DNA from 4 places in the Odoribacter sp. N15.MGS-14 genome. Region 4 is predicted to be linked to each of the others. Evidence: riboswitches for the same ligand, from Rfam matches in the RefSeq annotation. Region 4 holds a riboswitch; each other region holds the start of a gene.

Region 1 (7,539 bases), on a different contig from region 4:
CAGTACATTCTGTATATACGAGTCTTTGATTTTCAAATTCCGGAGGAAATTCAAACAACGATTCCTTACCATCACAAACAAATAGGCTTTTACCGAAGTCGTTATATTCAGTACCTCGCTTTTTTCGAGAAGATCCATGAACAAATCCTGTACGATATCATGAGCAGCCTTGGGATCGCGTAAATAATTGGCAGCGAAACGATACAAACGGTTATAATATTGCTCGAACAAGAAAACATAAGCTTTCTCTTCCCGGTTCTTTAACCGTTTCACGAGCAAAATATCGTTTTCATCCATACATTATCATTTTTACTTCACGATGATTTCGTCCGTGAACAACCAACCGCGTAAATCCTTGTCCGAACGGGTCTGGTAACGCACGTAACGGGTCGAGGCACATCCTGTCCAACCGAAGTTTCCAAAGCAGACCGGTTTTTCTTTCGATACCTTGTATTCCTCTCGCTTCGCTTCCACGAAATTCTTCCCGTCTGTCGAGAAAGAAACGATCACCTCGCACGGCAAAAACACCTCAGGATTCACCACTTGAATAAAAGTTGCCTCCACGGAAGTTATGCAAATGGCCTTCCCCAGGTCGATAGTTACATCGAGGCGGTCCCGCGATATAAATCCCTGCCACGCGCCATCGGAATACGTCCATCCCCCGCGAATACCATCTGTCAGGGTCTTATCCCCCTGTGCTTTGTAATGTTCGTTATAAGGAGCATTGTACACCACCGGCTTCCCCAATGCCAAATGAACGACCTTTTCCTTTGCTTCGGGACGTTCCCCTAACTCTTGCTCCAGGGGAAAAGGATGGTACCCCCGGTCACGCAACCATCCGATCTCCCGGCATACCCGCCTGCGAAAATCAGGATATGACTTGTTGGCAGGTGCACTCCACGCCACTTCAGCGATAGCCAACAAACGGGGATAAGCCATATATTCGTAATGTTCATCGGTAGGGATATACTCCGCCCACAAATTGCCCTGCACGCCATAAATCAATTTCGCCTCTTCCTCTGTGAACGCGGGAGATGCCGGGTCATACGAATACACGTTAGCCAGTGGCAAATACCCCCCGCTTGCTTCCGGCTGAAACTGCGGTGCATCCTGGTAACTATCCAGATAACAAAATTTTCCGGGAGTCATCACGACACGATGCCCGGCTTTCACGGCCCTTACTCCGCCTTCCTCGCCCCGCCACACCATCACCGTGGCATTCGGAGCCAACCCGCCTTCCATGATCTCGTCCCATCCCAACAACTTACGCCCGTGGCCGTTCAAAAACTTCTCCACACGGCAAATCAGATAACTCTGTAATTCATCCTCGTTCTTCAACTCCTCGTCCGCCATCCGCCGCCGGCATTTCGGACAACTCTTCCATGCCTGTTTGCCAGCCTCATCGCCCCCGATGTGAATATATTCCGACGGGAAAAGCGCCATCACCTCGGTAAGTACATTTTCCAGAAAAGTAAACGTTTCCTCGTTACCCACGCAAAAATCAGACCCCTTATAAGGTTCACCCGCACACGATAAACCGGGATAAGCCGCCAATACCTCTTCCGAATGGGCAGGCATCTCTATCTCAGGAATTATCGTGATATGGCGTTCCGCCGCGTAACGCACCAACTCCCGGATATCCTCCTGCGTGTAATACCCGCCTTGAGCGGCAGGATCCTCCCGCTCGCAATACTTGCGTCCATCGGCAGTATTCCACCATTTCTTCCATTCCGCTTCCGGGCGCCACGCTGCAAAACTTGTGAGCCTCGGGTATTTTTTGATCTCGATACGCCAACCGGCGGCATCCGTCAAATGCAAATGCAAGCGGTTCAACTTATAACGGGCCATAGCGTCTATCTGCTTCTTGACAAACTCCTTCGGGCGGAAATGACGCGAAACGTCTATCATGAATCCGCGGTACCCGAACCGCGGGGAGTCTTTAACCGTCACCGCCGGAACTGTCCAGCCTCCCCGTTTATCCGGCTTCATCAATTGCAGCAATGACTGCAAACCGTAAAACAAACCGGTTGCGGTAGAGGCCGATACCGTCACTATTTCCGGTTTAACTTCCAAAACATACCCTTCGGGATGAATGTCCGCATCGGATATTTTTTGAAAAAATACGACATCCTTGCCCGTATGATCTTTTCCGTGCCATTCTTGTCTCCCCGTAGATAACTCCGCTGCCGCGTAATTGACTAAACTTTCCTTCTCCGCTCCACTCAGATTGGTGTGCCATGCCGTAACTTCCGATATACGGAACTCTCCTGTTCCCGGGAGTACTTCCCTCGGGACAGGAATCACCCTTTCCTCCTGTGCCGACAATGTTCCCCAGACACCCAGGAACACGCTGAAAAACAGATTCCGTACAAACGACATATCTTCCGAATCTTTCTTTAATTCACTACTATTTCATCCACAAACAAAAACGCCGGGTAACCTTTCCCGGGATGCCAATCGGGCATTACATTCTCGGGAGAAGCCATAATCCGCATGTAACGGGCTTTCACCGGGGCAAATGTCTGCTTATGCACGTACAATCCGTTACGGTCGGATTCCTGCATCTCCGGGTATTCCCCGAAAAACACGCGCTCAAAATTTTTCCCGTCCTCCGAAACCTCTATGGCCACGGAACGCACGTCGAATATCCAATCCCCTTTTTCTACGCAATTGTGAAATGTCACGGAAGAGATTTCCTCAACCCGGCATAAATCGATCGTCACATCCATATCATTACCCCGGAAAGCGATCCAACGCCCCGTTTTATAATTGCCATTCCCCTGCAAACCATCGACAAGAGTCGTGATTCCGTTGAACTTGTACTGCTCGTTTATGGGCTGGTTAGCGACTATCGGCTTGCAAGTCGATTTGCCGAAAGTGATCTTTTCCGTCACTACGCGGCTGTTTCCTGAGGGACGCACCGCCATCGCCCGAAACGTTCCGCTTTGACTGACAGACAACACCCCCGCCGTCACCGGCGACTGAACCGTGGGTTCTGTCCCGTCCAGCGTATAATGAATCGGTGCGTCGTCAATCGTGCCCGTGAAAATATCCACCGTCCCGTTTTTCGTGTTAACGCGATAATCTGCCGTCACATCGAATATATGCTTCGCGTAATTATATCCCAGGGCATTGTACAAACGAGTCAGCCGCAACAATCGTTCTAGAAAATCAGCGTAATCTTTCTTCTCCGGTTGGCTCCACTGAATTTCGCAAAGAGCCGCCCAGCGCGGTAAAGCCATGTATTGTAATTGCGGGAAAGTGGTGATATATTCCGTCCAATGGTTCGCCTGCACGCCTTTGATAAACTTCTGCTCGTCAGAAGTGAGCATTGAAGGTATGGGTTCGTAACCATACACGTGTGCTAGCGGGGAGTAACCTCCATTCGCTTCCGGTTCTTCCTCGGTATCCTTGCTCTGGTAATGATTGAAATACAAGTAAGTGTCCGGAGTCATGATCACATCATGATATTGGCGTGCGGCTTCGATACCTCCACCTTCCCCGCGCCAGGACATCACCGTGGCATTCGGGGCCAAACCGCCCTCCAGTGTTTCGTCCCAGCCGATCATCCGGCGCCCGTGTTCATTTAAAAATTTCTCCGCGTGGCAAATAATAAAACTCTGCAAATATTCCTCCTTCGTGTGCCTGTCGTCACCTTTGATACCCAATGCTTTGATACGGGCTTGACATTTTGGGCATTTTTCCCATCTCACCTTGGGGCACTCGTCTCCTCCTACGTGAATGTACTCGGAAGGAAAAATCTCCATAATTTCTGTCAATACGTCATCGATAAAAGTCAACACGCTGTCGTTCCCTGCACAAAGCACTTCTTCGGACACTCCCCACATTCTCCACACTTCGTACGGACCTCCGGTACACCCCAAATACGGATACGCGGCTAATGCCGCCTGCATATGTCCCGGCAAATCGACCTCGGGGATCACGGTAATATAGCGTTTGGCGGCATAGTCCACTATTTCCCGTGCTTGCTCCTGCGTGTAAAAACCGCCATACGGCTTACCGTCATATTTACCGCTATTATGCCCGATCACCGTTTCCGTGCGACGGGAACTTACTGTTGTCAACTCAGGATATTTCTTTATCTCGATGCGCCATCCCTGGTCGTCGGTAATATGCCAATGTAATCGGTTCATGTTATGCAAAACCATCATATCGATAAACTTCTTCACCTCGTCTACCGTGAAAAAATGGCGGCACACATCGAGATGTACCCCCCGGTAACCGAAACGCGGCTCGTCTTCTATCCCGACAGCGGTTAATACGGGAACACTGTTCGCCTTTACAGGGATAGCCTTGCGCAACGTTTGTATGCCATAGAATACGCCTGCCTCACTTGCCCCGGCAATCACTACTCCGCTGGCAGACACATTCACACGGTACCCTTCCGGATTTTTAATACTCGAATCTAATTGTAACGTTACATTTTTCTTCCCGCGCGAACCGGTTTCCACCCGGTAATCCCGTCCGGTAGCCGCTTTCAGGTAATCCGCCAGAAACAAAGCGTTGTGGCGCATTGCCTCGTTCTCTCCCGGGTAAACAATACACACGCCATCATCCAACACGAATTCCCCGCCTGAAAAATTCTCCCGGATTTCCAGCGGGGCAGGAATAATTTCGTAACACGATTCACTCTTTTTCTCTGAACACGCTAAAAACCAGCCGGCTAAAGCAATCACGCTGACTGTTCTAAATAAATTTTTCATAATAACCATTTCATAACTACAAAAATAACACATGCAAATAAAATAGCAAACACGTGCCCAAAGTAATAGGAGAATAATATAAAACACCATCTCTTTTTTTACCGGTGTTTCGCTTTTAACAAGACCGGATTCGGTTCGGCTGTCGTTCCTGAGTCGTAGGCTTCCTGGGCGTTTCCCGGTAGTTCATTGAATAATTTCCCGGTTTGTTGCAGGAGATTTTTTTAATTTTTTCTACCTTTGTTGCAATTTTGGTGATGTAATAGATTTCATCCGTTACATAAAAGGGAATCCGGTGAGAATCCGGAATAGTGCCCGCTACTGTGAATCCCGTAATTGATAAGTTTCTTATGCCACTGTCCAATGGAGGATGGGAAGGTCGCTTTTCAGGGATAAGTCAGGAAACCTGCCAGAATTATACAGAAAATAAGCATTTCCGGGGTCAGAAATGTGATTGTTAAATATCTAATTTTCTATCATTAATGAAAAAGTGGTGTGCGCTGACAATCGTTTTGTTGTTTGTCGTTGGTCAGGTATGGTCGCAAACGACTATCAGCGGTAAAGTGGTGAGTGTTGAATCCGGGAATCCGGTAGATGGTGCCAATATCCGGGTAGACCATAGTCTTGCGGGTTGTTCGACCAATGCTAAAGGAGAGTTTATCCTTCGGAATCTGCCCGAAGGAATCCATGAGTTGCGGGTGACTCATGTCAGTTATGCTCCAAAATCGGTTACGGTAAAGAGCGGGGAAAGCCAGGTCGTTGTGCAATTGGAAAACAGCTACATCAATATCGGTCAGGTTGTAGTCACCGGAACGGGAACACACCGGCGGATGAAAGACAGCCCGGTGCCGGTATCGGTTATTACGGCTCAGGATATCCGGGAAGCCAACCTCTCGACCATGGAAGAAGTATTGACTAAGATGAATGCTTCGTTTGCTTTTGTGACGAGCGGTATGGGGACAACCATGAGTTTGAACGGCCTGAATGACGATTATATACTGGTGTTGGAAAATGGGCGCCGGCTGGCCGGGGATGACCGGATTTCCCGTATCAATGTCGCTAACATCAAGCGGGTCGAGATTTTGAACGGTGCTGCTTCGGCGCTTTATGGAAGCGATGCGATAGGAGGGGTGATCAATATTATTACCGACGATGCGAAGAATGTGATGCAGGTTTCCAGTGATACCCGTTATGGGAGTAAGGGGCGTTTCTCGGAGGCTGTGAATGCAGATTTTAATCAGGGTAAATTCGGTTCGTATACCTCTTATCAACGCTTGCAGGCCGACGGATGGCAATTGAATGCTTTGGAGGCTGCTTATGCGACGGATAAAGAGACAAAACGGAAATATCGTAATCCGGAAAAAGACAAGGCAACGGATAAGGAAGCTTCGACAGCCTTTTATTCCAATACAGTGAATCAACGTTTTACCTATGCGGTGAACGATCGTCTCACCCTGGGGATAAGGGGTACGTATTATAATTGGGAGAACGACCGGCCGGCATCGGTGTATAAATACAATATGGAGCATGAAACGTATACTTATGGCGCAGGAGCTAAATATATGATCAATAAATCTGCTTATATCGATGCCGATTTTTATTCCGATAATTTTACTTCGCGTTACGACTCGGTCAGTAAGCCCGGAGAAGCTTCCCGGGGGAAAGATACCCGGAAAAAAGTACATTATTACAATGGTTCGTTAAAAGGTATTTTTAAACTCGGACAGGCACAAAAATTTTCTGTGGGTATGGAGTATGTGAAAGAGACTTTGATGAGTGCTACCGATGATCTGGATGGGGAAAATATGTATACGATGGCTCTTTTCCTGCAGGATGAGATCCGGTTATGGAAGAATTTTCAGGCTGTGGTCGGGTTGCGGTATATCTATAACGAATTTTTTAAAAATTATGCTACTCCCAATGTTGCCTTGAGTTATAAGTGGGGCGACCTGAATTTCCGGGCATCTTATGCCTCCGGTTTCCGGACTCCTACCTTATCCCAGTTGTATGCCACGGATGTGGCGAAAACGACGGATATGGTGACGATTCCTAATTTTAACCTGAAACCCGAGAAAAGTGATTATTTTATGCTGAATGCAGAATACGTACACAATAGAATTTCGTTTTCTGTATCCGGATATATCAATAAAATCCGGGATATGATCAACTACCGGGGAATCGATCCGGCTATAGCCGAACAGTTGGGGTATGGTAAACACGATGAGGCCCAACAGCGGGATAATATAAGCCGGGCTGAGGTAAAAGGGGTAAAAGCAGTATTGAATGTATATGCCGGAGCCGGTTTTTCGGTGGGGGGAAGTTATCATTTTATGGATACCGAAGATAAGACAACTCAGGAACCGATCGATAAAAGTGTGAAAAATGTCTGGACGGCCAATGCCCGCTGGGGACACCGCTGGGGATTATATCATCTGAATGTCAACCTTAACGGTCGTATTCAGGAAGGGCGCTACTCCAAGACCTATTATTACGATCCTGCTCCCGGTTTTTCACAATGGGATCTGAATACCCGGCATTCTTTTAACTTGAAATCGGTGGTATTGGAACCGGGGTTCGGGGTGGAAAATCTTTTCGACAAAGTCGACGACCGCCCCTGGAATAGTAATTACTCGACTTTGAATCCCGGTCGTTCGTTTTATGTCAGTTTGTCTGTAAGATTCAGTTAGTTTATAAGGTCGAAAATTATTCTTCCGGCTAGTTATATTTAAGAAGTCGAAATATCCTGCTTTATACTTAACGGTGCCCACAGTTAAAAACACTAGTGACAGTTTTAATTGAACGGGCACCGTTCCTTTTT
Region 2 (7,539 bases), on a different contig from region 4:
GTACTTGTTCTTTAACTCCGGCGTACATTCGACTATTGCCGGAGTGCCGGTTGCTTTCTGCATTCCATCCAAACCGGTATTTACGTCAAAAACGTATACAGAACAAATCCGCAAAGCCATAGGAAATCTCAAAGAAGAGAATGATGAAACATTAACCCGACGCTCTATTCTGTCAAACCAGCAGCAGGATTGGCTGAAACAGGTTGAATTTGCATCAGACAAAGAGATTTCTCCATTACAGAAATTGGAAGACTCGCTTCATCCATTAGTGAATTACTTGATTGTGCCGCTTTTTGCATTTGCCAATGCAGGTATCTTTCTGTTTGATATGAATCCGGGAGCTATATTCGAGGGAATAACACTCACCATAATTGTATCTCTGGTACTTGGTAAGTTCTTAGGAATTTTCTGTTTCTCATGGCTGACGGTTAAATTTCGACTTGCACCCATGCCTGAAGATACGACATGGCAAATGATTGCTGGGGTTGCCTTTTTGGGAGGAATCGGTTTTACTGTTTCCATTTTTATAGCGAATCTTGCATTTGCTGGAGAAACACAATCTGCATTGCTTGATTTGTCTAAACTTGGCATTGTAATAGGTTCTCTTATCTCCGGTATTACAGGTTATCTCACTTTCTCCAAAAGTAATACAACGGTTCATTTATAAAATCAAAAAAGACGATGGGAATTTTTAGATCTCTTACAACGTAAAAAGTTATTCATGAAAACCTATCATCGCAAATGGATAGGATTTGGGTATATGATAATTTTTATGCTGATTTGCATAATCGGATATAGATGGTATTTAAATAAGATGAGATTGAACAACCTGAATCCCGCAACCAACAAATTAACAATTTCTGAAAAGAGATAAACAACATCTATATTCAATTTATAGAGTTCTTTTTATCGGGTGAAACGGTATTGGAGTGGGATGATGAAGAGCTGGAACATTACCATACCCAATGTATGGCAATGGACAATATGAGGTGCCGTTCCAAAGCGATTTATCCGGCAGAGCGGATAGACAGCATGCATCATCTTCACGAAGATAAGAAACAGCAGCTACACCGGAGTGTTCAGATACTTGACGAACAACAAGTTCTCAATGAGAAGGTAACCCGTCAAGTTCCCGTAATCGTACAGAAAAATCAGTTTCGTATAAAGACCGGTCTTCATATACCAAGTATTTAGGTCGATTAAAATAATTCGATTCTTGCCCTCGAGGTATATCTATTTTCAAGAAAACCGACATGACTTAGGTAAGCTTCATCCGTCAACTGTTTGGCATGTACAGGACATTGTTTTACACAAGCATTACACTTGATACAAATACCGGAAACCTCAGAAGGATGATCCTGCCGGATAGCCCCCATAGGACAAACTTTTGCACAACGTCTGCAATCGATGCACGCATCGGTCGTAACAGGTTTTGCTTTCAGGAAATTCACCACCTCTTCATCCCTTCCTTTGGGTTTATAATACCCACCGTAATCAGGAGCCCCTTGTCCCGGAATCTTTATTCCGGTAAATTCTCCTGGTTGCAATATTCTTCTTACGATCTCTGCCGAAAACTGTTCTGCCTTTTCCAGATCTTCCCGGTCGGGACGCCCGGTAGCCAACCGGGTCGTGAAAGAATGCTGACCGACAAAAGCCGCAGCAGCTATCGGATGAAACCCTCTATATCTTAAAATATCATACAGTTCGACGAGCGCATTCCCATAGGACCGATTCCCATAAACCACAACAGGTACCGCCCAGGCCCCATTACTCTGCCAGATGGTCAAGTAGTTCAATAACAGATTCGGTAAACGGCCGGCGTAAACAGGCAGACCGACAATAGCCAACTCCGATTCCCGAATATCAGGCACTTTCTTCCGCCCCGACGGCAACGTAAAATCTTTCACTTCCGTCACGATTTCCGGTAATAACGTAGTGATACATTTTACCAAATGGGTAATCACTGTTTTAGTTGTGCCTGTCGGACTAAAATAGACCGCATGTACTTTCTCTATTTTCATAAAGTATCGGATAAACTGTCTGTCAAAATCTTTCCCACCCGATCAATCCCGAACAAAGCTGCAATTTTATTCCGGTAAAACCAATAAATCATGTTTATTAATTTTGAATAATTTGCATATATCATCTAATTCCCAAATCTGCTTATCGCTATTATTCGTACCGATCAACTCCGGCACGATATTCCCTTCGACAGGGGCGCATTTGGATTTTTCACAGAAACAGGAAGTCGGGCAAAAGAGATAATCCATCTTGTTTTCATCATTGAAATAATCGGTTTGACATGTTTTCCGTTCAGAACAGGTTTTACTTCATTGCCTGTACAAGGATAAAAGCCCGATTTTAAAGAAATTCTAAAGGTTTTTCCGAAAGTAACCGTTCAGCACAAAGTATTGCCTCCGTCCCTGTGGACTAACAAACATTCACAAAATATCATTTCCCTTATAAAATGATTTATATATCTTTGCCGTCACGTAAAAATTGCGTGGAGTTGCCGGATCGTTGTCTCGTCCGGCAATGAAAAGGGAATCAGGTGTAAATCCTGAACAGATCCACTGCTGTAAGTTTCATAACACTTTTCGGACGTGCTTTATCCACTGTTCCTCATTCGGAATGGGAAGGAAACCGAAAAGGAAACAAGTCAGAAGACCTGCCACGTGATTCATTGTTTAACGTTCAAAGGGAAGAAGAACATAAACGTCAGTAAATCATGCTATTCAAAAAAATTCTCTGTTTTTTCATATTTGCCGTAATAGCAGGGCTATTCACAGCCTGTGATTCCGCAGGAACGGATTATCCCTACGGGCCGGTGAGCCAAGGTAATATCGAAGCCCTTGTTCTCAATGAAGGGGGAATCAATCAGAATATGGGCGGTATCTCCGTTTTAAACAAAGACGGATCAGTCATTCCGGATATTTTCCGGGAAGTGAATCACCGACCGCTTGGTGATGTGGCCCAATCCATCACCAAGATCAACGGTAAATATTTTGTGACTTTGGACAACTCCAAAAAAATCGAGGTTATAGATCCCGAAACGTTCGGTTCCGTCGGTACAATCCTCTATACCCAAGCGGGATTTCCACGCCAGATCGTAGCCATTTCCCCGACAGAAGCTATCGTATCCGATCTGGAGAGACAACTGGTGCGTATCCGGACTGTGGAACCTTATGGCGAACCTCTGGAATATATCTCCATACCGCGATCGGTCGAATATCTGGTAACGGTAGATAATAAAATCTTCGGAATGACTACCGGCGGAATATATGTCTTCGATACCGACAATATCAGCAAAAAAGCTGTCCGGGTCATCCCGGAAGTAAAAAACGACGAAAATACCAAAACCTGCCGGATGCTGGTCGATAAATACCAAAGAGTATGGGCCTTGATGAACATCCGAGAGGGAAATCGAGTCTGCGGAATAGAATTGGTTTGTATCGACCCCCACCAAGAAAAAGTCGAGGTCTCTTATATCCTTCCCATCAGTGAAAAGGCAAATCCACAAGCAGGAGACGTAATCGGTACAATCACCTATAATCGCACGGATATCGATCCTACACTGAACTGGATTTATTTCAACGTCAAAACCTGTAAAAGTAACACGGCAGCAGGGATTACCTCTGTCCAAAGTGTTTACCGGATGAATGTCGGCACGGGAGAATTCGAACACTACCTCGATCTTCCCGGAACCGATATGATGTATGGGTTTTCAGTCAGTCCGCAAGGAGAGGTCTATCTATGTGACTGTCTGGATTACAGTGCACAACGCGGTTATATCCGGAATTACAAAAAAGACGGTTCCATCCGGAATTTTCGAGTCGGTATCTATCCTAGCCAAGTGTATTTCCCCTAATTAGCCTAGCGATATGAACCTATACAAGAGTCTGATCTTCATTTTATACCTCGGCATATTCCTTGGGTTGGGATTCCGTACTCCTGCCCAATCCCGGGATTCGATCACCCTATACGGCACATTAGACACCGTGCAGGTCATCCGCCAACGTATACAACACGCCAACGAGGCAAACGCAGGAGCCCGGGTAACCCATATTTCTCCAGCCGTTTTACAAGCCAACAAAACCCGCTCGCTGGCCGAACTCCTGACCGACCATACCTCTATTTACATCAAGAGTCTGGGAACAGGAGCGTTATCGACAGCTTCTTTCCGTGGAACCAGCGCTTCCCAAACACGGGTAAACTGGAACGGGATCAATATCACACCTCCTTTATCGGGTACTTTCGATTTTTCACAGATCCCGGTCTTTTTTACAGATAACATCAACCTGTACTATGGCAGCAGCCATGTAAAAAACGGTACCGGAGCTATCGGAGGTAGTGTGAATTTATTCACAGACACCGATTGGAACCGAGGCGTAAATGGACGGGTACTGGCAGAGTATGGATCGTACAACACATATACCGTCGGTGGACAGGCGAATATAAGCGGTAATAAATCGGCCTCAAAGACACGGTTATATTATCAGCATTCCGACAACGACTATACCTATCTGAATAAAGTGCTGACCAATACTCCTTTCCGTGAAAAAAGGCAGGATGCCGCTTACTCTCAATTCGGAATTATGCAGGAAGGCTATTTCAGAGTATCTCCCTACACCCGCCTGACAGCTGTCGCCTGGTATCAGAAAAATTACCGTAACCTTCCCCAACCGCTCGGTGTAGTCAACCGCTCCCAGGAAGATCAGGAGGAAAATAATTTCCGGGGATATGCCGGACTGGATTTCAGCCGGGGTATCCATGAATTACATGTAAAAGCTGCCTGGCTGTATTTCTGCCAAACTTACGATATCCGGTATGACGGAGGTTTATTCGATCCCAAGGGAAACAAAAACCGCTCTAACACGGCACAGGTCGTGGCCGATTATACGTACTCCCCGACCGATAAGCTTATTCTCAACACGACGTTAACCTATTCTCACGACCTGATCCGGGTGAGTAGCTACATAGACATCGACTCATCGAAATATACGCTCGACGGTATCGATTTTGATATTCCTCAGGTGGAATCCCCTTTCAGCCACCACCGTAACATACTCTCCTGGCAAACTTCCGCTTTGTGGACGCCTATCCGGTGGATGATGATCAACGGACAATATATGTTCGAACATAACGACAATCGGAATGTATCCACCTGGTCGGCAGGAATAGTATTCAATCTATTGAAAAAAGAATTAAAATTGAAAGGAAGTACTGCTTATAATTATCGTTTCCCCAGTATGAACGACCTATATTGGCGCCCCGGCGGTAATCCGGATGTAAAGCCGGAAGAGGGGTATTCTTACGATGCTTCTATTTCTTACCGGAAGAGTATAAACAAACATCTCTTATTCGATGCCGAAGTTTCCGGTTATCTAATGAACATCGACAACTGGATCCTTTGGCTCCCCAAAGACGGAAACCAATGGGTGTGGACTCCGCAAAACAAACGAAACGTACGTTCCTACGGCGTGGAACTTTATGGAAAAACCACTTTCCACTACGGGGAACTCGTATCTTCTCTTTCGGGTAATTACAGCTGGTCACAATCCCGGACCCGCAAGAAACAACACGTAGACGACAACGCCTATATGCGGCAAATTCCATATGTACCGCGATTCAAGTGGAATCTGCGCTGGAATATCGATTATAAAGATGCTTTTTTCGTCTGGCAGATGACCTACACCGGCCGGCGTTTCATTACTACCGACGAATCATATGCCACGGATCCCTATTCCGTACATAACCTCTTGCTCGGTTACCGCTACTCCTTCCGGAATGGGACAAGCCTAACCCCTCAGATGCGGATAGATAACCTGTTCGATACCTACTATGAGTCGACCCAATATTATCCCATGCCTTTGCGTAATTGCTTGTTCTCGCTTTTATTCGAATTTTAATTGAATCATATAAATCCTTTAAATAAATAGAAACCATGAAAAAATTTAATTTTACGCTTTTAGTTTGCCTCCTGTTAGCAGGAATATTCGCATCATGTGACGATGACGACAAATATCCGGTTCCTCCCGAAGTATCTATCGAGAGTGTAAACGGAGTGTTCGCAATGCCTCAGGAAGACTCTATCGTACTGAAAGCGAAAGTAGAAAGTCCGCTGCCAACCACACTGAGCTGGTCCGTCAAAGGAAATGAAGTCTCTAAGGATACAGTATTTACTTTCAAAATGAACGAATTGGGGACCTACGATGTTAAATTAACCGCGACCAATGCCGATGGAGTGACTTCTGCCACAACATCCATCGAAGTGTACGGTAAATACAAATACGGTACTTTTGTTTTAAATGAAGGTTACCAGGCCGATCCTTCTACATTGATATTCATCAGCCCGAAAGGTATTCTCACGGACAGTGCCTATTATAAAGCAAACGGCAGCATGCTGAGCCTTCTTTCCCAAGACTTATTTATCGCCAACAACAAACTGTATATCATTTCACAAAAAAGCGGAGACGACGGTTATCTTATCGTTGCCAATGCAGAAACCCTGAAAAAAGAAGCCGGCTATAAGACCGAACTGGAAGATAAAGTAAGCAGTCCGACTCATGTTGCCGTACTGGGAGACGACGATATCTATCTGCGCGACAACGAAGGAATTAAGGTATTCCACCCATCCAGCGGCGAACTCTTTCTCATCGGGGGAGCTGAAAGGGCTAATAAGAATACCATGGCTGTAACGGAAGGGAAAATATTCGCTGCAGCAGGAAATAACGTCCTTGTGATCGAAAAAGGAAAAAACAAAATCTCCAAATCGATAGAATTCAATGATCCGGTCAGAGGAGTCGTCAAATCGTCGGACGGTAACTTGTGGGTATCCACTTCGGCCGGGGAAATCTCTAAGGTCGATGCCCAAAATTATACTATTATCAAAACCAATACTTTACCGGGAGATGCCATTAGCACTCAGTCGGCCTCATACACTTCTACTCCGTGTATTACAGCACAAGGAGATACTTTGTACATGAACGGCACAGGTACCAAAATCTATCGTCACATTTTTAGTAAAAACCAGACGGATCTGATGGTCGATGCGGCAAACATAGTGACAACAACTAGTGTTTACAATACCATAGCCGTCAATCCGGTTACAGGCGAAGTCTATCTGAATACAATCAAAGGATGGGGTAACGACCGTCTGATCAACCACATCAGTGTATTCGATTTCAGCGAAACCGAACCGAAATTGAGCGCCAATTATAAGAATCATACCAATTATCCAGCCGGAACATTCTTTACTTATAATTTTCAATAAAAGAATTTTGTAAATGAAAAAATACTATTCTTTATTTCTATTCTGGAGTCTGCTTACAGGTCTATCGACCTCCTGTAGTGACGACAACAAAAAAGATCCGTATCTTCCTACTCCGCCTCAGGTTTCTATCGGAAATCCGAGTGGGCAAACCACCTGTTTACCGGGTGAAACGATCGAGTTAAAAGCGATTCTGAACAATCCGTTACAGACCACTTTCCAGTGGCAACTGAACAAAAAAACGGTTTCCACAGACTCAATCTATCGTT
Region 3 (7,539 bases), on a different contig from region 4:
ATCGACTGATAGGCATATAAATTGCCGCTCTTCTTAAACCGTTCTTTTATATCCAGTTGATATTTATCCATGACATAAGTATCATAGATTTGATTCCAGTCGTTATCGCTAACCGATTCCGGTAATGTGGCCTCCCAGCCCCAAAGATTAAAAACCATTTTATTGATAAAACGGGCACCGGCATATCCCTCGTCCACCATCGCATCCACCCATTTGGGATTCAGATAACGGGTCTTCAGTTCACGTCCCAGAAATTTCTCGAGTGTCTCTTGTCCCGGAGCCGAAGGATCGACCAGATTCGTCAGCATGACCACCGGTGATTTCCCGTCGATCGTCCGAACGGCCAAACCGGTAGCACCGAGGTACTGAAACATATCGTCATTATCCAGCAAAGCATACAGATTCGAAGTCCTGCTATGTAAAGCCACCCTGGTACCCGACAAAGCATTTTTAAATACAGTTTTCGAAAAGCCTTTCGGTAAATAGGTATATTCGTCCTCTGCTTTCGTTCCCCAAAATCCTTGGCCATACAAATGACTCATCTTGTCAAAATAAACTTCCGCCACGTCCTTTTCATCCTCCCAGGTTCCCGAAGCCTGCACCGTCCCACTAACCCCGGTACCATAAGCACCCGAAGGGGTCGTAAACAAACGTACCGAAGCGATGCGCCGGGCCAGCGAATCTTCCTGAACCCCCAGTTGTTTCAACTTATCTTCAGATTCAAGGATATGTTCCCGGACAAAATTATCTTTTTCATCGGCACTTCTGGCCAGGCTGACTGCCTTGTCCAGCAGAGCCATCAATTCGGGAAAAATATCCCTGTATAATCCCGATGGAGCAAAAACGACATCTACTCTCGGACGTTTCAACTCATGCTGCGGAATCAATTCCAGACCGACAACCTGATTGGAAGCATTATAAACAGGTCTCACACCAAGTAAGCTTAAAGCCTGGGCTTCCATCGTACCTTCATTCCGGATACACTCCACCGCCCACAAATTTATGGTCACTTTAGGAGGACACTCCCCGTTGTGTTCGGCCTTATACTGTTCTATCAGCTCCTCTGCCAATTGCTCTCCCAACCGACAAGTCATTCTGGAAGGAATCAGTCTCGGATCGAAAGCAAAAAAGTTTTTACCTGTAGGCAGAGCACCCGGATTCCGGATCGGGTCGTTTCCTGTTCCTGCCCGGACATACTTTCCATTCAAAGCCCGGATAAAAGCATCCAATTCTTCTTTCCCCGATTTTGCGATATTCTTTTGTACCTGCTCCCTGAAAAGTTCCAAATCTTTTCCCGTCAAATCCTTTTGCATTGATACAATAGCTTCCGTTGTCGCTTTCGTATAAGCCTCATCAGGGGATACACCGAAAGTGTGCAAGCCGAAAGGGGTTTTATTTTCTTCTATCTCTTTCAGATAATCGTCGATATCTTCCAGATTCTGATCCGTTATGGTATCCAGCTTCAAATCCTTATCCAGTCCGAGTGTTTTTATCCGAAGAACCAGATCCCTGAATTGCGCCATCGACGAGATCGGGCTTTTGCTTTTTTGATCATAGTATTTAGATATGCCACTTTTCAAATCCCGCAATTCCGGATTTAAAGAAGCCTTATCGAAAGGAGGAGTCATGTGGTCGATAATCACGGCCTGTCCCCTTCTTTTCGCCTGCAGGCCTTCACCCACATTATCCACAATATACGGATAAATATTAGGTACATCCATGATCAGCGCTTCGGGATAATCATCGGGACCGAGTCCGGCTTCTTTTCCGGGCAACCACTCATGCGTGCCGTGAGTACCGATATGCACCAGTGCATCTGCGTGAAAGCCATACTTCAAAAAAAGATAATAAGCCAGATACTGATGAGGGGGAGGAACCAGAGGATCGTGATATAAACTCTTCGCATTGTCTTCCCATCCCCGGGGAGGTTGAGGTGTCAGTATGATATTTCCGTATTTCATCACCGGGATCACAAAATAAGATTTCCCGGAAGAATCTTTCCAAACCATCAGTTCAGACTCTTCGGGTTTTCCCCATTTGTTCTCCATTTCCGTCCTAATCTTCAACGATAACTTATCGTACCATTCTTTGTACACTTCCATCGGTACCAATACAGGATCTCCCTTACGCACCAATTTATCCACCTCTGCAGGAGCCCAGGAACCGATATTCCTTCCATAGTCCATCACCCGGTTAAAAATAGCAGCACTGTCGATCGGCTGCCCGCCGGTATCATACCCCTCCTGCCGCATTCTCTGTAGGATAGATAAAATACTTCGGGGAAGTACATTCAGGTAGCTGGCCCCTATGTTTTCTTTTCCGGGAGGATAGCTGTAGTAAATCAGGGCCACTTTCTTTTCATGATTAGGCTTTGTCTGCAGGTTATGGATATTCTTTATACGCCCGAGCAGCGTTTCCATCTGATAACCGATCATATTCTTAATCCGGATATTATGATCGAAATCGTCGAATACGACAGCAACAGAAGGTTCGATATAACCGGCTAATTCGGGTATAGCCACCAAATTCGACCGATTGTAAATATCTATTCCGACTAAAGATTTTTCCCAATCTTTTTGATTCGTACTCAGTATAATCCCATTGATCACCGGCACTCCTAATTTTTCCAGTACCACCCTTTCCTGCTCAGGCCTTGTATTATACCAACATCCCAGATTCAAGACGGCACTCACGCGGGGAAGACTATCACAGGAAATAAAAAACCGTTCGATCACCTGTTCTTCGTGATGTCCCGGTTTTTGAGAGGTGAACACGGGTAATACATTAAAACCTTTCTCTTCGATATTCCGGATAAATACATCGATATACAAATACTGCGATTTGGTCAGATCGCTTCTCCCAATAATCAATCCGATCCAGGGAGCCTGGGTGTCGATATCGGTTCTCTCGGCTAAATAAGAACCGATATAGGTATGTAATTTTTTATTTCTATAGTTATATATTCCGGAAAGGGGAGTTTCTTCAATATCCTGATATTCACAATCGAAATGTAAATCTTTATTCAGTTTTTTCAGAACGATATTCATGATATTGTTTTCTCCTCCGCTTTTAAAAGCGGCCAATGTCCAGGGATCGAAACAGATCCCCCATTCCTGCAATTCGGCATCGTATTCATGGGATAAATTAAGCGCATAAACCTTCGCTCCGCGTTTCAAAGCGGACAACAGCTGAGGTTTCGCTTTAAAAACCAACCCATTATTATGCAAAGCGACGAATATCAGATCGGAATTTTCAAAAAAATCCATATCACTTTCGTGATAGTTGGAATAGATAAATTCCTTGAACTGACATTTCTCCGCTACCTCCGGATGCATTTTCGCCAGTAAATGCATGCTCCGGTTTACGCCGACCCAAAAACCGTCATCGATAAGAAAACTGACTTTGTTTTGGGCTGTCAAAGATAGCCCAAAACAAAGTGACAAAATAACAAAATAATACTTAATCCCTTTCATACCCCATTATATATCCGCCATCAGCAACAAATACATGTCTTCAGATCAAAAAGTCATAGCAGCTCTTACCTGAAAATTCCGCCCAGGCATATTATAACCATCCTTTTCGGTATAATTTTCATCGAATAAGTTGTTAATATTCAAACCGACCGACACATTCTTTATAAGCGGACAAGAGGCCGAAAAATCGAACACCATAAATTGCGGATGCTTAATCAGTTTATCAGTTAAATACCCGGGTTGGCTTTCACTTAACAAATCGTTCAATGTCGGACGATATTTATCACCGATAAAGTTTTTCTCGATGCGATGTCCGGCAAAACGTCCGTTCAGCCGCGCACTGAACCCTTTCTGATGCAAGAAATCGAGTCCGAAATTGGCATTCTGTTTCCGAACGGATAATGTTTTGTTCCATACTCCTTTAGTCTGATCCTGATAGGTAAACATCCAGGTCAGATTTCCATAAAGCTTCAAAGCAAAGTCACCATCGAACAGACGGCCGAAGTCATAAGAAGCCATAATTTCCATTCCACTTTTTTTTGCTTTATCGGCATTCTTGAACGTTTTGTACTTTTGTCCGCTTTCTTCATCGGTCCATGCCTCTTCCACAATCAGATCATCATTCCACGTATAAAAATAAGTAAAATCAAAATTTACCCCCAGTTCCGGCCGGCTGAATGTCAAACCGGCATCCAACGTACGGGATTTTTCAGGATCCAGATCAGGATTTCCTACGGTAAGCGTACCGCTGTACAAAAATTCTCCGGCTTTCTGATAAGCATCGGTCATGCTGAAAGCTGTACCGAAACTGGCATGGACGGCCATACCGCCGTATATATTGTATTTTGCGCCGATATTGGGATTGAAAGTGTTGTAACTTTCCGATTTCTCTTCATTCTCCAAACCAGGTGTTTTCCGAAGTTTAAAATCGATATAATCATAGCGCAATCCGACCGACAAGTCCAATTTTTCTTTAAATAATTTCAAGTTACTCTGCAGGAATATCCCCCAAGCCGTATTCCGGAAACGGGGTTGATAAGGTGCTTTAATCTCACCACGCGCTTTAAAACTGGTTATCTCACTGACTTCATTATTGTTATCGAATCCGAAAGCAATTCTTTGTTTGCCTAAAATCAGATTATCGTGTGCTGTAAATCCATAAGTATTCAGTTCGTTACCCGAATACACATAAGCCGTATCGGTGTCTGCCGTATAAGTATCGGTCTTAGCTGTAGAGTAATGAGGAGCGAAAAACAAATTATGATTATTCACTTTTCCGTTGAGTTCCAATTTTTCGGTATACCGGGTGACATCTTTCTTTTTCAATCCGTTAGCCCCCCAGACATTTCCTCCCGTCGGCAGGTCCTTACCCACAAAAAAAATCTCGGTAAAATTCAAAGACCAGTTTTTCCCGAAATCATAACCGATACGGCCTTTACCGGCGATACCGCTATGCCGTGAGCCATTCATTTTAATACCATAAGTATCTTTACCGAGGATAGCTTTATCCGTTGCCGACATATGCAAGAGATTATGGTCTCCGATCTTATAGTTTCGTGCCTGAGCAGTATAATCGAAAGAGGCATCGAAAGAAAGCCCCCGGTAGATCCGTCCACCGACATGAAAAGCCCCTTTGGAAGTTTGATAACTTCCGGCTGCAACTTTGATTCCTCCGGTGAGTTTATCCTTATTCCGTTTGGTGACGATGTTCACCACTCCACCCATCGCATCCGAACCATACATGGCGGAGAAAGGGCCTTTCAGAACTTCCACCTGCTCTACATCGCCTAAAGAAAGTGTCGCCATATTGGTAGTACCGGCCGGTACTCCATCGATCAGGACTGTCGTGTATTTTCCTTCTGTCGGTTTGAATCCCCGGATACTGAAATAAGAATTATATCCCGGATACTCAATCACATCCACATTAACAAAATTTTTCAACAGGTCCGTCAGATTATTGATCCCCGAAGCTTCGATCTGCCGCTTGGTCACCACCTCTACCCTGTTCGGAAGATCTTTTAATAAAGCTCCGGTTTTAGTCGCATGGATCATCACCTCCTCCAAATCTATCCGACGCATGGAATCGGTTTTTATAGTTACAGGTTGCTCTGCATACATGCCCATACAGAACGTAAGGGCAAGAGAAGTTAAAATAAATTTCCTTTTCATCTTGAATTTGTTTTACACCGACATAAATTATTGTTTGTTAATTACATACAAGTTTATTCGTCGTAACAGCAGCAAAGCCACTCCCAACAAATTGAAAGTTTCCCCTCAAAAAACTTGCATAAATTCACCCCATTCATGTGCCACCGGCGCTTCCCCGTTTACCGGTAACATTTTGCATAATTCTAAATTCACCTGAAAAGAAATCATATTGCAGAATCCTGACTGGAAATTGTTTTCCGGCATAATCCCTGCCGTAAAGCACACCCTTTGTAAAAAAAATCAAGTCCGAATCGAGCAACCTTAATCCCCGAAGGTTTATCAATCATACATCATTTCGGCAGGTCTTCTGACTTACTCCAATCTTCAAACGCCCTTCCCATTCTTTCCAGAACAGTGGCTAAAGTATTGTTGAAGATCTTAACAGAGCTTACAGCAGCGGGTCTGTCCAGGATTTTCACCTGATTCCCTTTTCATCACTTTTCCGTAGCAGCAGAATCGTGACACCAAAATCGGATGCAAAGATATTGATTTTTTTCTTTTAAGAAGGTACTTTTACGATATTTTCCAATTTTTCAGACAGACTACGACCATATTCTTACAGGAGATCTGTATTTCCACCCACCGGGGAACCATTGACTGTAGCATGGTCTATACGAGATTTTGTTCCGTTAACGATTCTTTCAGGGGATATATCGTATGGCAGAAACAGGATGCAGGAAATAACGGATATGCTTGGTCATACGGAGGAAATTCGCTTTTTTTGTATGAAAACAGAACTATCATGGCGAAGTTTATCAATCCTTTTACAGATGTCGGATTCAAAATCATTTTCGGACAGGAAATGACAAAGGACCTGCTGATCGACTTTCTGAACGATCTGTTGGTAGGTGAACGGCATATTCAGGATCGGTGTGTTCTTCATGAATTTCCGTCTGGGTGATTCTCCGGGCAAACTGCGCACGGACATCGTACTCTCCGACCGTGATACACACGAGGTATTTTCGGATAAGCTACGCTTTATTTTCATCGAACTTCCGGCTTTTACGAAGGAAGAAGAAGAATGTATAACTGATTTTGAACGCTGGATTTATGTATTAAAGAATATGGAAACACTAAACCGATTACCGTTTAAGGCCCGCAAAGCGGTGTTCGAAAAACTGGAAAAAATCATCGACTCGCATCACTGACAAAAGAAGAACGCGAAAAGTACGACGAAAGTATCAAGGTCTATCGCGACCAGTTAGTGACAATCGCTTTCGCCAAAGAAAAGGGAATAGAGGAGGGAATGGAGAAAGGCCGGAAAGAAGGCGAAAAAAAGAAACAGCTGGAAATCGCCCGTAATATGAAAGCAAAAGGTTTTGCCGCAGAAGATATCAGTGAGCTGACCGGCCTTCCCGTCAAAGAAATTAAAGAACTTTAAATTATAGTTTTCCGACTGAATAAATCAATTCAGAAAACCGCATTTTATTTATATCTTTCTTTCAACCCTTCCCTTATCCGGTGCGGAAGTGTCCCCTTTGCGGGCTGCGACCGCTAAAAGGATTCCCAATACCACTCCCAACAAGGCAGCACACAATACCCGCATATTGCCGGGCAACAGAAAAGTGATGGTATGAGCCGGGAACCAGAAGAAAGGGATGGTTTTCTTAAAGACAAATCCCCACAACACCTTCCAGTTCAAACTGCTCATGATCCCTCCCATATCCAGTGGTGTGAAGAAACCACGGAGTGTACCGCCGTGCATCAGAATATGGGTATCCGTAATTTTATGCAGCGTCATAAATACCGGAGCGAAAATGGTATTCATACTCACCGACACGGCAAAAGCCACCCCTACTTTAGCCCAACACAATCCCGGTGCATGAAAAACCGCCGGAGCCTCCTGCATGCCAAGGTA
Region 4 (7,539 bases):
ACTATTTTTCAGCGTAATATAACCATGACCGTAAAACATGCCGACGATTATTCTATCCGGCGCACTTATGTAAGGCGTATCCCGGCTTTGGCATTGAATTTCAGGACGATATCCGATTTGAGCTCGTTGAGTTGGGAAGCCTATGATCATGATTTGCCTTTGGACGAATTGAAAAAACGTTATGCCGTAATTACGACGCAACCCCGTATGTCGCGTTGGGTAGTGTTGATTTTGGTGGCTTTTGCCAATGCTGCTTTTTGCCGTTTGTTCGGTGGAGACTGGATCGCTATGGGATTAGTGTGGATGGCTACTTTGACCGGTTTTTTTGTCAGGCAGGAATTGACGGTCCGTAAGGTCAATCATATGTTGATATTTATTGTTTGTTCATTTGTGGCTTCTCTGGTTGCGGCGCTCGGTGTGTATTCTGATTGGGGTACCACTCAGGATGTCGCTTTAGGTACGAGTGTACTTTTTTTAATCCCCGGAGTTCCTTTAATCAATTCTATCCTGGATATCCTGGAAGGGCATGTCCTGATCGGTTTTTCCAGGGCGATCAATGCCGCTATCTTGATTATATGTATTGCCTTAGGGTTGTCGATGACTTTGCTGATCCTGGGAAAAGAAGTGTTGTAATTTAGAAATGATAAATATGAATACTGAATTTGGGTTGTCGGTCTTGTTCGACGGTTTTTTAGCTGCAATTGCCGCTATCGGTTTTGCTGTGATTTCGAATCCTCCGAAAAAAGCGGTCTTTATAGCAGCTTTATTGGCAGCGGTTGGGCATGCTTGTCGCTACTACCTTCTCCATCAGACTCCTTTGGATCTTACTTCTTCTACCCTGATCGCTGCTTTTACGATTGGGATGGGAAGCATGTGGTTCGCCAAATTGATTCATTGTCCGGCCGAGGTATTCTCTTTTCCTTCTCTCTTGCCTATGATTCCGGGTATGTATGCTTATAAAACAATTTTAGCTCTGATTCGTTTTATGAAAAATGACGACCCGCTGGTGTTGCAACAGTTGATCGTAGAAATTTTCCGGAATGGCTTGACGGCTTTATTCGTACTGTTTGCTTTGGTCATCGGAGTTTCGCTGCCCTTGTTTATATTTTATAAACAATCTTTTATGATGACCCGCCTTTTGCATCGGAAAAAGTCGGCTTGAAGAAACAAATTTAAATCGAAAAATATGTCACACGACCATCATGACCACCGATCCCTTGGGATTACTTCGCTGAATAAAGCTTTTGTCATAGGTATTGTTTTAAATGCCGGATTTGTCGTTGCCGAATTTATTGCCGGTTTTTGGTATAATTCATTGGGATTGATTTCGGATGCCGGGCATAATCTGGGAGATGTGTTCAGTTTGGTATTGGCCATGCTGGCTTTTCGTCTGGCTAAAGTGAGTCCGACTTTGAGATATACTTACGGTTATAAGAAAAGTACGATTCTGGTTTCTCTGCTGAATGCAGTTATTTTGTTGGTCGCTGTCGGATTTATTTTGGGGGAGAGTATAGATAAATTATTCCATCCTCGTCCGGTAGATGGAGATGCCGTGGCGTGGGTAGCCGGAGTCGGAGTGTTGGTCAATGCGCTGACTGCCTGGTTGTTTGTGAAAGACAAAGAAAAAGATCTGAATGTAAAAGGGGCCTATTTGCATATGGCTGCCGACGCATTGGTTTCTGTCGGGGTAGTTGTCTCGGGAATTGTTATTCAGCATACCGGCTGGTATATGATGGACCCGTTGACCGGCATACTGATCGCTCTTTTTATCGTCTATTCCACCTGGGGATTATTGCGCGATAGTCTTCGTTTGTCGTTGGACGGGGTGCCTCAGGGAATCAGCTATGACCGGATCGGGCAGATTATTTCAACTACTCCCGGGGTGGATAGTTTCCATCACATGCATATCTGGGGGTTGAGTACGACAGAAATTGCTCTGACTGCGCATATCGTCGTTGCAGATATGGTAGAAATGGAACAGATAAAAAGTGAACTAAAATGCCGGTTACAGAAGGCCGGCATCGGACATGCTACTTTAGAATTGGAGCTGCCCGGACAACCTTGTCAAAAGGAACCCTGTCATTAAATCTATTTTTGCTGGCAGGAAATATAAAAATGCTTAATTTTGTCGATGAAATGGTGATTAAACGCTGAATCGATATGGCTAATTTTCTGAAATCTTTATTCTTCGGAGAAACAGATGAATCCGAAGAGACTAAATTGAACCGCAATTTCGATGTATTGAAATACGATGGTATCAAAGCATTGAAGATCGGTAAGAATACTTATGCTATCCGTTGTTTCAATGAAGCATTGAAATTGAAAGAGGATGTGGAAGTACTCGAACATTTGGTCGGGGCCTATAACCGCGAAGATCGGATGGAAGAAGCGATAGAAACGGCAGGACGTTTGGTCGATATCGAGCCTGATAATATTCCTGTCTTGTTAATGAGGGCCAACCTGAATTTTATGGCTGAAAAATATGAAGCGGCCATTGCCGATTGTAACCGGGTAATTGCTTTGGATGCAACCAATGCTTCGGCTTATTATCTGGCTGCGAAGGCTAAAAAAGCTGCTGGCGATGTATTGGGAACGATCGTCTCTTTGTCTCAGGCGATTACGATAAAGGAGGATTTTGCCGAAGCATTGTTGCTGAGGGCAGAGATGATGCTGTCTACTCGGGATTATAAAGATGGATTACAGGATATCGAAAAGGTGATCGGTTTGATGCCCGAAGAAGAAAACGCTTTTTTGATCCGGGGGCGTCTGCATGAAGCTTTGGGTGACGATCAGGCTGCAGAGCAGGATTATGAAGTGGTGACCGGGCTGAATCCTTTTAACGAACAAGCGTATCTGCAACTGGGAACGCTTTATATTGCCCGTGAACAACCGGATAAGGCCATCGAACTATTCGATGAAGCGATAGAATTGAAACCGGAGTTTGCGCGTGCTTACAGTGAGCGGGGACGGGCAAAACTGATGAAAGGAGATAAAAACGGTTCTGTCGAAGATTTGAAAAAAGCACTCGAACTGAATCCCGAAGGAGAAGAAGCACAGAAAATAAACGGAAAGTTTTCTAACTTCGAAGACATGTATTCGAATCGGATTTTATAAGCTCGAACATTTTCTTTCTTTTTTCGTAAGGAATAGAAAAAACGAAAGAATATGAAAACGAGATTAATAGTTGTATTACTTGGATTTTTGGGTTCGGGTATGTTCGTTGCTTGCCGGGACGATGCTTCGGATAAAGATGACGATAGGCCGGGGAAAGCGGTAGAATTGGCTTTTCAGGCTAAATATCCGGGTGCTACCGGTGTAGAATGGGAATCTAAAGGAGTTTTCCGGGAGGCCGACTTTACCTTGAACGGACGTGAATATGAAGCCTGGTTCAATACCTCCGGGATCTGGTTGCAGGCAGAATATGCGGTCACTTATACCTCGGTTCCTGCTGCGATAAAAGATTTTATTGCCAATAGCATTGATTATCCTCCTACTTTATGGACGCCGGATGCGGCTACAGAAGTGCTCGAACGGAAAAATTATCCCGATTGGTATGCGGTGGAATTGGAGAACGGGGCGAATGAGGTGACGATTTGGGCTGATGCCGAAGCTTATCTGCACCGGGCAGTCGTTGAAGATTATAGTGGAAACGATATTCCTCAGACGATTCTTACTTTTGTTACTCAAAATTATAGGCAGGCTTTACTGACTGAAGTCGGGAAATGGTCCGACGGGGCATATCAGGCGAATATGCTGGACGGCAACGAAGCTAAACAAATCTATTTCGATCGCTCGATGAACTGGCAGTATACAGAATGGCCGGTATTGTTTTCCGAAGTCCCTGCGGTAGTGAAAGAAGTCCTGAATAGTACCGCTTATGAAAACTATACCGTACGGAGCGTCGACTATCGGCAATTCCCTCAGGGAGATCGGTATCATTTTGTTTTGACCCCTAAACAACAACCGGGACTCGATATGGCTTTGGATATAGATTTGCAAGGGAATATTATTACGCAATAGAAGAAATAGATTTCCTATTCTCACGGTCTTTCGTTACTTTTGCCGGACATTAAAAAATAGGATGATGGAAGACCGGATACAGCGTGCCGTCGAATTATTCCGGCAAGGCTACAATTGTTCACAGTCGGTATGTGCTGCTTTTGCAGACGAGTATGGTTATACTTTCGAACAGGCATTACGGATGTCGGCTTCGTTCGGTGGAGGGATCGGTCGGATGAGAATGACTTGCGGTGCTGCTTGCGGAATGTTTATATTGGCAGGCCTCGAAACAGGTTGTGTAGAGGGAAAAGATAGGGAAGGGAAAGAAGCGAATTATAGACTGGTACAACAATTGGCAGAGAAATTTGTGAAGCGTAACGGTTCGTTGATCTGCGGTGAATTGTTGGGGGTGACTCCCTCAAGAATCGGGTTCGATCCGGTGCCTGAAGCCCGGACACCCGAATATTATAAAAAACGTCCTTGTCTCAAAACAGTGGAAGAAGCAGCCCGAATTTGGGTGGAATATCTACAAAATGAAAAATCAAAAGTAAAAGACGAAGAATAAAATATCAATGCTGAAAAATATTAACTCGATTAATTTTTGGATTTTTATTTTGGAAAACTTTTAAATGTTTGATTGCTTGATGATTTGAATTTTGTTTTGTAGTTATATGTTGATTATCAGTAGTTTGAATGTGCCGGATTCTAGATTAAAAGATTTGTATTGGAAAACTTTGATAATCTGTTACTTTGAAAAAATGTCAGAAAAGTTTCTGAAAATATTTTTCTCTTCGTAAAAAACTTTCTATTTTTGTCTTGATTTCGGTTCTTATCCTAGCGTAGGGATGAGATGAAAAGGGAATCGGGTGAGAATCCCGGACAGTCCCGCTGCTGTAAGCTCCGTAGAGCGGTTTAAACCCGAGAAGAACCACTGCCGTTATTGGCGGGAAGGTTGTTTAAACCGGAAGTAAGTCAGAAGACCTGCCGTAATTATTGTTTTCTGAGGCTTTCGAGGAAAGGCCGGAAAGAAGGATTCGCTTGTCTTTTTTTTGTCCTCTCCTTGCCTTATGAGTTATCGGTTTATGATTAAAAAGTAAAATAATGATTCAGACTGTATTGAAAAGAGATGGCCGTGTAGTTGGCTTTAATGAGGAGAAAATCGTTGCTGCAGTGAGAAGAGCGATGCTGCATACCGATAAAGGAGAAGATATGCAATTGGCACATGAAATTGCCGATCGTATCGCTTGCCGGGGACAGGAGCAGATGAGTGTCGAAGATATTCAAAACTGTGTGGAAATCGAATTGATGAAGAGCCGCCGTAAAGATGTGGCTCAATTATATATTGCTTACCGGAATCAGCGTAGTGTGGCCCGTAAAGCGAAAACCCGGGATATCTTTTTGGAAATCATAGAGACGAAATCGAATGAGGTGACCCGGGAAAATGCCAATATGAATGCGGATACGCCTGCCGGGATGATGATGAAATTTTCCAGTGAAACGACAAAGCCGTTTGTCGACGATTATTTGTTGGTAGAAGAAGTAAAAAATGCCGTTCGGCAAGGATATCTGCACATACACGATAAAGATTATTATCCGACCAAAAGTCTCACCTGCGTACAGCATCCCTTGGATAAGATCCTGAAAAACGGATTCTATGTCGGTCATGGTGAATCCCGTCCGGCAAAACGGATCGAGACGGCTAGCATCCTCGGTTGCATTTCGCTCGAGACGGCTCAGAATGAAATGCATGGCGGACAGGCGATTCCGGCTTTTGATTTTTATCTGGCACCTTATGTGCGGAATAGTTTTATCGAAGAGGTGAAAGTATTGGAAGAGATTACCGGCGAAGATTACAAACACCTGTACCATTTTCCCATCAAAGATTATGTCCGGATTGAGCTGGACGGTTTGAGCGGGGATGAGCGGGTTTTACAACATGCGATCAACCGGACGGTAAGTCGTGTACATCAGTCTATGGAGGCTTTTATCCATAATATGAATACCATTCATAGCCGGGGAGGCAATCAGGTTGTTTTCAGTTCTGTCAATTACGGTACGGATACTTCTGCCGAAGGCCGTTGTATTATTCGGGAAATGCTGACCTCTACCTATCGGGGAGTGGGAAGCGGAGGTACGGCTATCTTTCCGATTCAGATCTGGAAAAAGAAACGGGGCGTGAATTATTTACCTCAGGATCCCAATTACGACTTATATGTTTTTGCTTGTAAAGTCAGTGCCCGGCGTTTTTTTCCCAACTTCATCAACCTGGACGCTACTTTTAACCGGCATGAATTGTGGAAAGCCGACGATCCGGAGCGTTTTCGCTATGAGACGGCTACCATGGGATGCCGGACCCGGGTTTTTGAAAACCGCTTCGGAGAGAAGACTTCCATCGGTAGGGGAAATCTTTCTTTCTCGACGATAAACATTGTACGTCTGGCTATCGAATGTATGGATATTTCCGAACGGGAAGAAAGAATCCGGACATTTTTCTCGAAATTGGACGAACTCCTTGAGTTGACGGCTTTGCAATTACATCGTCGGTTTGAGTTTCAGAAAACTGCCCGGGCAAAGCAATTCCCTCTCTTAATGAGTTCTCTGTGGGTAGGAGCGGAGAAGTTGAAACCTGAAGATACGATAGAGAGTGTTATAAATCAAGGGACACTGGGGATCGGTTTTATCGGTTTGGCCGAATGTTTGGTCGCGTTGACAGGTAAGCACCATGCAGAAGATCCGGCTGCACAGCAGTTAGGGATCCGAATTATAACCCGTTTCCGGGATAAAGCGAATGAATTTTCGGAGCGCTGGCAGCACAATTATAGTGTATTGGCTACTCCTGCCGAAGGATTGAGCGGGAGATTCACTCAGAAGGATAAAAAGAGTTTCGGAATCATCCCGGGAGTGACCGACCGGGAATATTACACGAACTCGAATCATGTGCCTGTCTATTATCGATGCAGTGCCCGGCATAAAGCAGAAATAGAAGCTCCTTATCATGATCTGACCCGCGGAGGGCATATCTTCTATGTAGAGATCGATGGAGATGCAACCCACAACCCGGATGCGATTATGTCGGTGGTAGACATGATGGACCGCTATAATATGGGGTATTGTTCTGTCAATCACAACCGTAACCGCTGTATGGATTGTGGACATGAAGACGCGACCGACGGTTTGGAAGAATGCCCCAATTGCGGAGGACATCATATCGATCGCCTGCAACGGATTACCGGATATCTGGTCGGTACGACAAATCGCTGGAATCAGGCGAAACTGGCTGAATTGAATGATCGGGTCAGACATAATTAGTTTAGCGATGAACCTGTTTTTATTGGATATTATCGAAGATACCGTGGTAGATGGTCCGGGATTCCGGACCTCTCTCTATGCGGCAGGATGCCGGCATCATTGCCCCGGTTGTCATAATCCCCAATCCTGGGAACGTGAGCATGGGCATGCGGTCGGAGTAGAAGAGGTGGCCGAACGCTTGCTGACCGATCCTTTTTCAAATATTACTTTTAGTGGGGGAGACCCTTTGGA

What was found. A riboswitch is a leader RNA that binds a small molecule or an ion and turns the genes downstream of it on or off. The one in region 4 is predicted to bind cobalamin.
Region 1: another riboswitch for cobalamin. It lies ahead of WS34_RS09425 (TonB-dependent receptor); the one in region 4 lies ahead of WS34_RS01080 (anaerobic ribonucleoside triphosphate reductase).
Region 2: another riboswitch for cobalamin. It lies ahead of WS34_RS07625 (DUF5074 domain-containing protein); the one in region 4 lies ahead of WS34_RS01080 (anaerobic ribonucleoside triphosphate reductase).
Region 3: another riboswitch for cobalamin. It lies ahead of WS34_RS08765 (TonB-dependent receptor plug domain-containing protein); the one in region 4 lies ahead of WS34_RS01080 (anaerobic ribonucleoside triphosphate reductase).

The regions. Positions count from the first base shown of each region.
Region 1 is NZ_LARE01000039.1:937-8,475, forward strand. It holds gene WS34_RS09410 (RNA polymerase sigma factor) at 1-297, opposite strand, end outside; gene WS34_RS09415 (beta-N-acetylhexosaminidase) at 310-2,379, opposite strand; gene WS34_RS09420 (glycoside hydrolase family 20 protein) at 2,397-4,724, opposite strand; cobalamin riboswitch at 4,957-5,149, shown strand; gene WS34_RS09425 (TonB-dependent receptor) at 5,204-7,408, shown strand.
Region 2 is NZ_LARE01000027.1:16-7,554, forward strand. It holds partial or broken gene WS34_RS07605 (Na+/H+ antiporter NhaA) at 1-667, shown strand, start outside; gene WS34_RS07610 (hypothetical protein) at 925-1,194, shown strand; gene WS34_RS07615 (EFR1 family ferrodoxin) at 1,200-2,021, opposite strand; gene WS34_RS07620 (hypothetical protein) at 2,088-2,270, opposite strand; cobalamin riboswitch at 2,490-2,690, shown strand; gene WS34_RS07625 (DUF5074 domain-containing protein) at 2,729-3,868, shown strand; gene WS34_RS07630 (TonB-dependent receptor plug domain-containing protein) at 3,882-5,909, shown strand; gene WS34_RS07635 (DUF5074 domain-containing protein) at 5,945-7,273, shown strand; gene WS34_RS07640 (PKD-like domain-containing protein) at 7,287-7,539, shown strand, end outside.
Region 3 is NZ_LARE01000034.1:12,329-19,867, forward strand. It holds gene WS34_RS08760 (cobaltochelatase subunit CobN) at 1-3,473, opposite strand, end outside; gene WS34_RS08765 (TonB-dependent receptor plug domain-containing protein) at 3,519-5,642, opposite strand; cobalamin riboswitch at 5,962-6,165, opposite strand; partial or broken gene WS34_RS15550 (Rpn family recombination-promoting nuclease/putative transposase) at 6,424-7,062, shown strand; gene WS34_RS08780 (hypothetical protein) at 7,111-7,539, opposite strand, start outside.
Region 4 is NZ_LARE01000003.1:18,377-25,915, forward strand. It holds gene WS34_RS01050 (threonine/serine exporter family protein) at 1-633, shown strand, start outside; gene WS34_RS01055 (threonine/serine exporter family protein) at 650-1,162, shown strand; gene WS34_RS01060 (cation diffusion facilitator family transporter) at 1,187-2,086, shown strand; gene WS34_RS01065 (tetratricopeptide repeat protein) at 2,161-3,114, shown strand; gene WS34_RS01070 (PepSY-like domain-containing protein) at 3,166-4,020, shown strand; gene WS34_RS01075 (C-GCAxxG-C-C family protein) at 4,085-4,564, shown strand; cobalamin riboswitch at 4,806-5,002, shown strand; gene WS34_RS01080 (anaerobic ribonucleoside triphosphate reductase) at 5,101-7,308, shown strand; gene nrdG (anaerobic ribonucleoside-triphosphate reductase activating protein) at 7,316-7,539, shown strand, end outside.